2 regions of the Caulobacter sp. 05T431 genome follow, and region 1 is predicted to be linked to the other one. Evidence: riboswitches for the same ligand, from Rfam matches in the RefSeq annotation. Region 1 holds a riboswitch; the other holds the start of a gene.

Region 1 (4,199 bases):
CGCAGCACCTGGCGGACGCCGAAGTTCTCGTTGATCTGGTGGTCGAAGGCGACCGTGCCGATGTCGGCCTTGGTCTTCTGGTAGTCGCGCGAGCGCACGCCGTAGAAGCTGCGCGGATCGACCGCCAGGATGCCGTCCTCGGTGCGCGGCTGGGTGGTCTTGGTCGACAGCGGGATGCCGTAGTCGGGCATGTTGTTGCCGTCGAGGTGGTAGTAGCTGAGCACCAGCTGGGTCGGGCCGTTCAAGCCGATGGCCAGCGACGGCGCGATGCCCCAGCGGTCGAAGTCCACCGCCTTGCGGCCGGGGGTGTTGCCCTGGGTGCCCAGCAGGTTCAGGCGCACCGCGACGTTGTCGTTGATCTTGTGGTTCAGGTCGACCGTGGCGCGGACATATTCGTCGGTGCCGACGCCCAGCGAGGCGGTGGCGAAGTCGTCGGCCTTGGGGCTCTTGGAGGTCAGGTTGATGCTGCCGCCGCCCGAGCCGCGGCCGCTGTAGGCGCTGTCGGGGCCCTTCACGACCTCGACCTGCTCGAGGTTGAACACTTCGCGGGTCTGGCCGCCGCTGTCGCGCACGCCGTCGACGAAGACGTTGTTGCCCGAGGCCTGGCCGCGGATGAACGGACGGTCGGCCAGGGGCTGGCCGCCCTCGCCCGCCCCGAAGGTGATGCCCGGCGAATTGCGCAGGATGTCGGTCAGCGAGGTTGCGGCGGTCTGTTCGATGATCTTGCGCGGGATGACCGTGATGGCCTTGGGCGTGTCGACCAGCGGCGCGGTCAGCTTGGGCGACTGGACCTCGGCGGAGCGCTTGCCGTCCACCTTGACGCCCGAGACCTCGGTGCTGGTGTCGGCCGGGGCCGTGGCGACCGCCGCGTCGGCTTCGGTGTCGGGCGCGGCGAAGGCGGCGGGGGCCAGGGACAGGCCAGCCAGACCGGCGACGGCGGCGACGCCCAGCGCGGCGCGGGCTTGGCTGCGGACGCCGGCGACGGCGGGKTTGGAACTCTTGGTCATCGAAAAACCCCAGCAAGGCCGTCCGAAAGCGCGGCCCTTTGTCGTAATTGCGACGCGTTCTTATCTGGAGCGTTGCCGGTGTGCAATGATAATCATTCGCAGAAATACACGAGACAGGGATATGCGCTCGCACATGCCCCGTTCTTGCCAGGGCATATCTTGGCCGCCTTCAGCAAAGCTGGCCTCAACCTTGGCCGCGAACCGGTGTACACAGCCCGCGTCCGCGTGACTGGCGATCACAGGGAGCACCCTGAGGGAGCGTGGACGTCATGAGCCGTTCGCCTGGGCGCCCACCTCTGACGCGGAGTCCGCCCATGCCCGAAGCCAAGACCTGGATCGCCTTCTGTCTCGTGTGCTTAGGCATGGCCCTGACCCCCGGGCCGAACATGATCTACCTGGTCAGCCGCTCGATCTGCCAGGGCCGCTGGGCCGGGATCGTGTCGCTGATCGGCACCGCCGCGGGCTTCATCGTCTATCTGGTCTGCGCGGCCCTGGGGATCACCGCCCTGCTGATGGCCGCGCCCATCGCCTACGACATCCTGCGGTTCGGCGGGGCGCTCTACCTGCTGTGGCTGGCCTGGCAGGCCATCAAGCCGGGCGGGGCCTCTCCGTTCCAGGTCCGCGAGCTGCCCAAGGACAGCCCCGCCAAGCTGATCAGCATGGGCTTCCTGACCAACCTGCTGAACCCCAAGGCGGCGATGCTCTATCTGTCGCTGCTGCCGCAGTTCATCGACCCGCATCGGGGCGCGATCTTCGGCCAGTCCCTGGCCCTGGGCGGCAGCCAGATCGTGATCAGCCTGACCGTCAACGGCTGCATCTGCCTGGCCGCCGGCACGATCGCCACCTTCCTGGCCACGCGCCCCAGCTTCGCCCTGATCCAGCGCTGGCTGATGGCCACGGTCCTGGGCGGCCTGGCCGTGCGCATGGCGACCGAGGCTCGGCGGTAGGCCATAGCTTTCTTCCGCTCATCCCGGCGAATGCCGGGACCCAGATGGAATGGCTTTGAGGCTGGCGCCACGAGCGCCGAGCCCCTCCAATCACCCCTCGCAGCTAGGGGATCTGGGTCCCGGCATTCGCCGGGATGAGCGGAGTTTTAGGTTGGCCAAGCCGTGCTAGAGAAGCGTCAGCTAGCGCCGGAGTCCCCCATGCTGTCGTCCAAGCCCCTTCAGGTCCTCACCGCCCTCTTCGCCGCCCTGGCCCTGGCCGGCGCCGCCCACGCCTCCAGCCTGAAGGCCTGCACGGTCCCGCCCAGCGTGATCCCGGCCCCGGCCGAGACCCCGCCGGCCAGCGAGATCCACACCGACGTCCCGACCGCCGCCTATCTGCTGGCCCTGTTCTGGTCGCCCGAGGCCTGCCGCGCGGGCATCCCGGAGTCGAACAAGATCATCCAGTGCCAGACCAACAGCTTCGGCTTCACCGTGCACGGCCTGTGGCCCAACGGCCCGGACAAGGTCCACCCGCGCTACTGCAAGCCCAGCCCGCCGATGAGCGCGGCGACCGTGCTCTCCAACCTCTGCATGACCCCCTCACCCTGGCTGCTGCAGCATGAGTGGCAGGCCCACGGCACCTGCCAGTGGGACACGCCCGAGGCCTACTTCAAGAAGGCCCGCGAGGTGCGCCAGGGCCTGAAGGTCCCGGACCTCAAGCCGGGCCCCGAGGGCACGATGACCGCCGGCGAGATCCGCAAGGCGTTCCTGAAGGGCAATCGCGGCATGACCGCCGAGGGCCTGAACGTGCGCGTCAAGGAAGGCCGCCTGACCGAGGTCTGGGTCTGCATGGACCTGGACTTCAAGCTGGCCGCCTGCCGGGGCGGTAACGGCGCGGCCGACGACGCGGTGGTGACCGTGACGCCTATGGCGCCGATGATCGCCACCAAGCCGAAGAAGAAGGGCTAGGCGGAGCGCCCTCCGCGAGGGTCAGGAATGGCCCCACCGGCGGGACGCGGCCGTCCAGCGGCTGTTGCGGGCCCGGGAGGCCTCGAAGCACGCGTCGCAGACCAGGGTGATGCCCGCCTCGGCCTCGGACCTCGGCGTCCAGCCGCCGCCGGCCAGGCGGGCCTCCTCGCATCGGTCGCACCAGGCGGCCTGCTCGTCCGAGGCGTCCGCGTCCTGCGGCCCGCGAGGCTCGACGAAGCCCAGCCCGACGCCGGCGACCAGGTGCTTGCAGACGAAGCTGGGTTTGCGCAGGCCGTGGCGCTCGCAGTGAACTCGTCTGTGGTCGTCAGCCATCCCAAGCGTCCCCCAACGCCTATGGCTAAGCTAACGCCTTTGATCGGAAACGCAAAATTTCTCCGCCTCCGTCATCCCCGGCGCAAGGCGAAGCCTGGACGTCACCGCGCCTGGCGCCTGCCCGCCGCCGCGAGCACATAGGCCAGCAGCGGCAGCGCCAAGGCATAGGCGTACTGCGAACGCGAGACCCCGATGTTGAAGGGAAACCAGATGCTGGGGACGCCCATCGCCGAGAGATCGGACGCGAACAGACCAACCGCCGTCAGCGCCATGGCGCTCAAGGCCGCGATCTTGTGCCGCCCGAAGCGGGCGATGCGGACGCCAACAAGCGCAAGCGACAAGGCGATGAGCGCCCGCCCTGTCGCAGCCAACAACGCGCTTTCCGCAACGGCGCTCGCGACCAAAGCCACCCAGGCCGCCACCGCGAGGCATGAGACGAAGCGACGGTCCTTGCCGTCGACCCAAGCGTTCCAACCCAGTGTCCAGCCGAGCTTGGCGGCGGGCGCCAGGATCACGCCGTTTTGCCACAGAAGCCCAGGCAAGCTGACCATGTCGGACCAGGCCGTGACCGCATTGCCAAGTCGCAACCCGGCCGAGGCGATGAGAGCAAAGCCGATCCAGAGCGCGAATTCCCGGCGGTCGGGAGCACGGGCGGCAACCGCGGCCATGACGACAAGCAGCAGCATCAACACCGGCTCGACCGCATCGACGACGTAGCCGGCGATCGTTCGCCGCCACTGAGCCTGATGCAGCTTCTGGCCCTGGTCAGGCGATGCGAGCGCCGGAACGGTGCGCAAGCCGCCGCTCAGCCCGTCGCGGTCCGTGTGGGGCTGCATGAAGGTTCGGATCGCCAGCAGCGCCGTCGTCTTCCCGCCCGAGGGCGGCAGCTTCACCAGAAACGGTCGCGTGGCGCCGACCTTGGGCGAACCCGACAGTACGCCGACCCCGCCAATGCGCTGGCCGT
Region 2 (5,696 bases), on a different contig from region 1:
CTGCATCCGGACGCCCGCGCCTCGCTGGCCCGCGACGGCAAGAGCGTGCTGATCAAGGGGCCGTCCAATGTGGGCTGGTGGCTGCGCAACGACGCGGTCGACGTGGCCATCACCCCCTCGGCCCATTTCGACCACGGCCACGCCCGCCCCGCCGGCGCCATCGTGCTCAAGAGCCAGGTGCGGCCCGAAAAGGGCGCCAAGATCCGCTGGAAACTCGTCCGGGCGACCGACCATTGAGACTGGCCAGGCTGAGTATCGATCGGAAGGGGTATTGGATCGCGACCGCGATCATGACCGCCGCGCAGGCGCTTGGTCCGGAAACGATCACCCACATCCTGTTCGTTCCGTGGTTCGTCCTCTACCTGGCCCGCCTGCGGAACGCCGGCCGATCCGCCTGGCACGTGCTGCATGTGGTTCCGATCTTCGCCCTCGTCTTGACCCCGGTCTTCGTCGCGCCGGACGCCTTCGCCACCTACACGGGCAACGGAGCCGCGGTTCCGGCGCCGTCGACGACGGACACCCTGGTCTTCCTGGCCTGCATGCTGGTCGCCATCGCCTATTATCTGGCCTTCGCCATCTGGCTGGGCTGCATCCGGCCCAAGGCGCCGCCCCAGGCCAGCCTGGCCGACACCTTCGCCTGACACCGCCATCCCGCCTTCGATGCGGGAGCGGTCGCCCTGCGACATTACGTCCCATGCGCCCATCGGAGCGCGGAATTCACAGCCCCCACCCTGTCCTGTAGCTGTTTTCGACCGCGTCGGCTGAGGGAGGGGCAGATGTCGAGCCTCGCCGCCTTGCGGCCCATCCTGAACACAGCGATCGACCCCGTCGTCGTCATGGACGCCAAGGGCGTGATCCTGGACTGGAGCGCCCGCGCCGAGGCCGCCTTCGGCTGGTCGCGCGACGAAGTCCTGGGTCGCGGCCTGATCGAGGTGCTGGCCCCGCTGCGCCATCAGGCCCACTACCGCCAGATCCTGACCCGGCGTCTGACCTCCACCGAGCCGCCGCCGGCGCGCCAGTCGTCGCAGCTGATGGCCGTGCGCAAGGACGCGAGCGAGATTCCCGTCGAGGTCTCGCTGGCCGCGTTCGGCGAGCCCGACGCGCTGGTGTTCCTCGGCTTCATCCGCGACGTCACCGACCGGGTCGAGGTCCACGACCGGCTGGCCGCCAGCGAAGCGCGGTTCCGGGCGGCCATCGGCGCCGTCGACGGGATCCTGTGGACCAACGACGCCTCGGGCCGGATGGTCGGCGACCAGCCCGGCTGGGCCAGCCTGACCGGCCAGGCCCAGGACGACTACCAGGGCTTCGGCTGGGCCGACGCCGTCCATCCCGACGACGCCGAGCCGACGATCCAGGCCTGGAACGAGGCCGTCGCCCGGGGCGGTCCCTTCACGTTCGAGCATCGGGTGCGCCGCCACGACGGCGTCTGGCGCGACTTCGCCATCCGCGCCGTCGCCGCCCTGGAGACCGACGGGTCGATCCGCGAGTGGATCGGCGTGCACACCGACATCACCGAGCGCAAGCGGGCCGAGGAACGCCTGCGCGAGGGCGAGGCCCGGTTCCGGGCCATGGCGGATTCGGCGCCCGCGCCGGTCTGGATGACCTCCGTCGAGGGCGGCATCACCTTCGCCAACGAAGCCTTCAGCGAGTACACCGGAGTGGCGCCGGCCGACCTGCTGGGCGACGCCTGGATCAGCCTGATCCATCCCGACGACATCCCCGGAGTCGGCGCCCGACGGGCGGCCGCGCGCACCGCCGAGGGGGGGCCGATGGCTTACGGCTTCGAGGCGCGGTTCCTGGGGGGCGACGGAAACTATCGCTGGATGGTCGCCAACGCCCGGCCGCAGATCGACGACCAGGGCCAGTTCCAGGGCTATATCGGCATGGCGATGGACATGACCGAGACCAAGACGGCCCAGGCCCGCCAGCGCCTGCTGATCAACGAGCTGAACCACCGCGTGAAGAACACCCTGGCCTCGGTCCAGTCGATCGTCCGCCAGACCCTGCGGCCGGAAGAAGCCGTCGAGGCCGTGCGGGAGCGGCTGATCGGGCGGCTGCTGGCGATGTCGGCCGTCCACGACGTGCTGACCCGCGAGAGCTGGGAGGGCGCGGCGCTGGACGACATCGTCCGCCAGGGCCTGGCCCCGTTCGTCGACGACCTGGACCCCGAGCAGGTGGCGATCCGCGGCCCCGCCCTGCGGGTGGGCGCCAGCACCGCCCTGTCCCTGGCCCTGGCCGTGCACGAGCTGGCCACCAACGCGGCCAAGTACGGCGCCCTGTCGGCGACGGGCGGCCGGGTGGACGTCGCCTGGAACCAGACGGCCGAGGACCGGGCGGTCCTGAGCTGGACCGAGCGCGGCGGGCCGCCGGTGCGCGCGCCCGAACGCCGGGGCTTCGGCACCCGCCTGCTGGAACGCGGCCTGGCCGGCGACCTGGGCGGCCGACCGGAACTGACCTTCGCCGTCGAGGGCGTGCGGGCGGTGCTGCCGGTGCGGCTGGGCTGACGAAGGTCCTCCCTCTGTGGAGGAGGGCCTGACCGCAATTGACTCCCCCGCCCGCCTCCTTATTTTCCGCGCCGTCTGCGTGACTGGCGCTAGTGATGGGCAACCATCGGGGAGCGCGGACCTCATATGCCGCGCGCCTGGGCTCCACACTGTTCTGAAAAGACCTCACAGGAGTCCGCCGTGCCCGCCGCCCCCGACTATCCGTCCGCCCCCGACCTCGTCGCTCCCAAGCGCGCCCTGCTGTCGGTCTCCGACAAGATCGGCCTGGTCGAGGCCGCCAAGGTCCTGCACGAGGCGGGCGTCGAGCTGGTCTCGACCGGCGGCACCAAGGCGGCCATCGCCGCGGCCGGCCTGCCGGTCAAGGACGTCTCGGACCTGACGGGCTTCCCCGAGATGATGGACGGCCGGGTCAAGACCCTGCACCCGATCGTGCACGGCGGGCTCCTCGGCGTTCGGGACGCTCCCGACCATGCGAAAGCCATGGCCGACCACGGCATCGGCGGCATCGATATCCTGTACGTGAACCTCTATCCGTTCGAGGCCACGGTCGCGAAGGGCGGCGCCTACGAGGAGTGCGTCGAGAACATCGACATCGGCGGCCCGGCCATGATCCGCTCGGCGGCCAAGAACCACGGCTATGTCGCGGTCTGCACCGATCCGGCCGACCTGGCCGAGGTGCTGGAGGCCTTGAAGGCCGGCGGCACGACCCTGGCCCTGCGCCAGATCCTGGCGGCCCGCGCCTACGCCCGCACGGCGGCCTATGACGCGGCGATCTCCGGCTGGTTCGCCCAACAGCTGGGCCAGGACTTCCCGGCCCGCAAGAGCATCGCCGGCGAGCTGCGCCAGACCATGCGCTATGGCGAAAATCCCCACCAGAAGGCGGCCTTCTACACCTTCCCCAATCCGCGTCCGGGCGTGGCCACGGCCAAGCAACTGCAGGGCAAGGAACTCAGCTACAACAACATCAACGACACCGACGCGGCCTTCGAGCTGATCGCCGAGTTCGACCCGGCCCAGGGCCCGGCCGTGGCGATCATCAAGCACGCCAATCCCTGCGGCGTGGCCGTCGGCGCGAGCCAGCGCGAAGCCTATGAGCGGGCCCTGGCCTGCGACCCCACCAGCGCGTTCGGCGGCATCGTCGCCGTCAACAGCCGCCTGACCCGCGAGGCCGCCGAGGCCATGGTCGAGATCTTCACCGAGGTGGTGATCGCCCCCGAGGCCGACGACGACGCCGTCGCCGTCTTCGCCGCCAAGAAGAACCTGCGCCTGCTGGTGACCGGCGGCCTGCCCGACGCCCTGTCGACCGGCGACACCTTCAAGTCGGTGGCCGGCGGCTTCCTGGTGCAATCCCGTGATGACGCGCGCATCACCGCCTCGGACCTGAAGATCGTCACGAAGCGTCAGCCTACGGACGAAGAGGTGCGCGACATGCTGTTCGCCTTCACCGTCGGCAAGCACGTCAAGTCCAACGCCATCGTCTACGCCCGCGCCGGCCAGACCCTGGGCGTCGGGGCCGGCCAGATGAACCGCAAGGACTCGGCCCGGATCGCCGCCCTGCGCGCCGCCGATTTCGGCCTGGACCTGAAGGGCTGCGCCTGCGCCTCGGAAGCCTTCTTCCCGTTCGCCGACGGCCTGATCCAGGCCGCCGAGGCCGGGGCGACGGCGATCATCCAGCCGGGCGGCTCGATGCGCGACCCGGAGGTGATCGAGGCCGCCGACAAGCTGGGCCTGACCATGGCCTTCACCGGCGTGCGGGTGTTCCGCCACTAATCCCGGACGGCGCGACCCGCGCGCCAGGCGCGGGTCGTGTCGATCCACCGTCATGCTGAACGGCGTCATACGAATGCGCTAGTCGGCGGACGATCTTGTGGCTAGAGCTTCGGGCGCAAGTCCTTGAAGCGAGCCCCGATGTTCTCCAAGCCCCGCGCCGATCTCGTTCCCAATACCGCCGCTTATGAGAATGAGCCCTTGGTCAAGGCCACGGGATTTCGGGAATACGACGCGCGCTGGCTGTTCGGACCGGAGATCAACCTGCTGGGCGTCCAGGCCCTGGGCCTGGGCCTGGGGACCTACATCCACGAGCTGGGCCAGTCGAAGATCGTGGTCGGCCACGACTTCCGCGGCTATTCGCTGTCGATCAAGCAGGCCCTGACCCTGGGCCTGCTCGCCGCCGGCTGCGAGGTGCACGACATCGGCCTGGCCCTGTCGCCCACCGCCTATTTCGCCCAGTTCGACCTGGACATCCCCTGCGTGGCCATGGTCACCGCCAGCCACAACGAGAACGGCTGGACCGGCGTGAAGATGGGCGCCCAGAAGCCCCTGACCTTCGGCCCCGACGAGATGGGCCGGCTGAAGGCGATCGTGCTGGGCGGCGAGTTCGTCGAGCGCGACGGCGGCAAGCTGATCCGCGTCGAGGGCGAGGCCGAGCGCTACATCGCCGACGTGGCCAAGCGCGCCCAGATCACCCGTCCCCTGAAGGTGATCGCCGCCTGCGGCAACGGCACGGCCGGCGCCTTCGCGGTCGACGGCCTGCAGCGCATGGGCGTCTCCGACGTGATCGGCATGGACGTCGAGCTGGACTACACCTTCCCGAAATACAATCCGAACCCGGAAGACGCCGAAATGCTGCACGCGATGGCCCACGCCGTCCGCGAGCACGGGGCCGACCTGGCGTTCGGTTTCGACGGCGACGGCGACCGCTGCGGCGTGGTCGACGACGAGGGCGAGGAGATCTTCGCCGACAAGATCGGCCTGATGCTGGCCCGCGACCTAGCCCCGCTGAATCCGGGCGCGACCTTCGTGGTCGACGTCAAGTCAACCGGCCTCTACGCCACCGACCCGATCCTGGCCGCCCACGGCTGCAAGGTGATCTACTGGAAGACCGGCCACAGCTACATCAAACGCAAGAGCGCCGAGCTGGGGGCCCTGGCCGGCTTCGAGAAGAGCGGCCACTTCTTCATGAACGGCGAGCTGGGCTACGGCTACGACTGCGGCCTGACCGCCGCAGCCGCCATCCTGGCCATGCTGGACCGCAATCCGGGCGTGAAGCTGTCGGACATGCGCAAGGCGCTGCCGGTGGCCTTCACCTCCCTGACGATGAGCCCGCACTGCGCCGACGAGGTGAAGTACGGCGTCGTCGACGAGGTGGTGAAGGAGTACCAGGACCTGTTCGCCGCCGGCGGCTCGATCCTG

Evidence for each region. Region 1 has a riboswitch for ZMP and ZTP ahead of AC1U89_RS23230 (LysE family translocator). Riboswitches for the same ligand answer to the same signal wherever they lie in the genome.
Region 2: linked by a shared signal. The riboswitch ahead of purH (bifunctional phosphoribosylaminoimidazolecarboxamide formyltransferase/IMP cyclohydrolase) and the one ahead of AC1U89_RS23230 (LysE family translocator) in region 1 are both predicted to bind ZMP and ZTP.

What each region holds. Positions count from the first base shown of each region.
Region 1 covers NZ_JBFTKU010000034.1:16,958-21,156, forward strand. The annotation lists gene AC1U89_RS23225 (TonB-dependent receptor) at 1-1,007, opposite strand, end outside; ZMP/ZTP riboswitch at 1,223-1,302, shown strand; gene AC1U89_RS23230 (LysE family translocator) at 1,322-1,954, shown strand; gene AC1U89_RS23235 (ribonuclease T2) at 2,153-2,902, shown strand; gene AC1U89_RS23240 (hypothetical protein) at 2,924-3,235, opposite strand; gene AC1U89_RS23245 (hypothetical protein) at 3,337-4,199, opposite strand, start outside.
Region 2 covers NZ_JBFTKU010000029.1:22,479-28,174, reverse strand. The annotation lists gene AC1U89_RS22025 (heparinase II/III family protein) at 1-237, shown strand, start outside; gene AC1U89_RS22020 (hypothetical protein) at 291-641, shown strand; gene AC1U89_RS22015 (PAS domain S-box protein) at 777-2,504, shown strand; ZMP/ZTP riboswitch at 2,574-2,654, shown strand; gene purH (bifunctional phosphoribosylaminoimidazolecarboxamide formyltransferase/IMP cyclohydrolase) at 2,685-4,274, shown strand; gene AC1U89_RS22005 (phosphomannomutase/phosphoglucomutase) at 4,413-5,696, shown strand, end outside.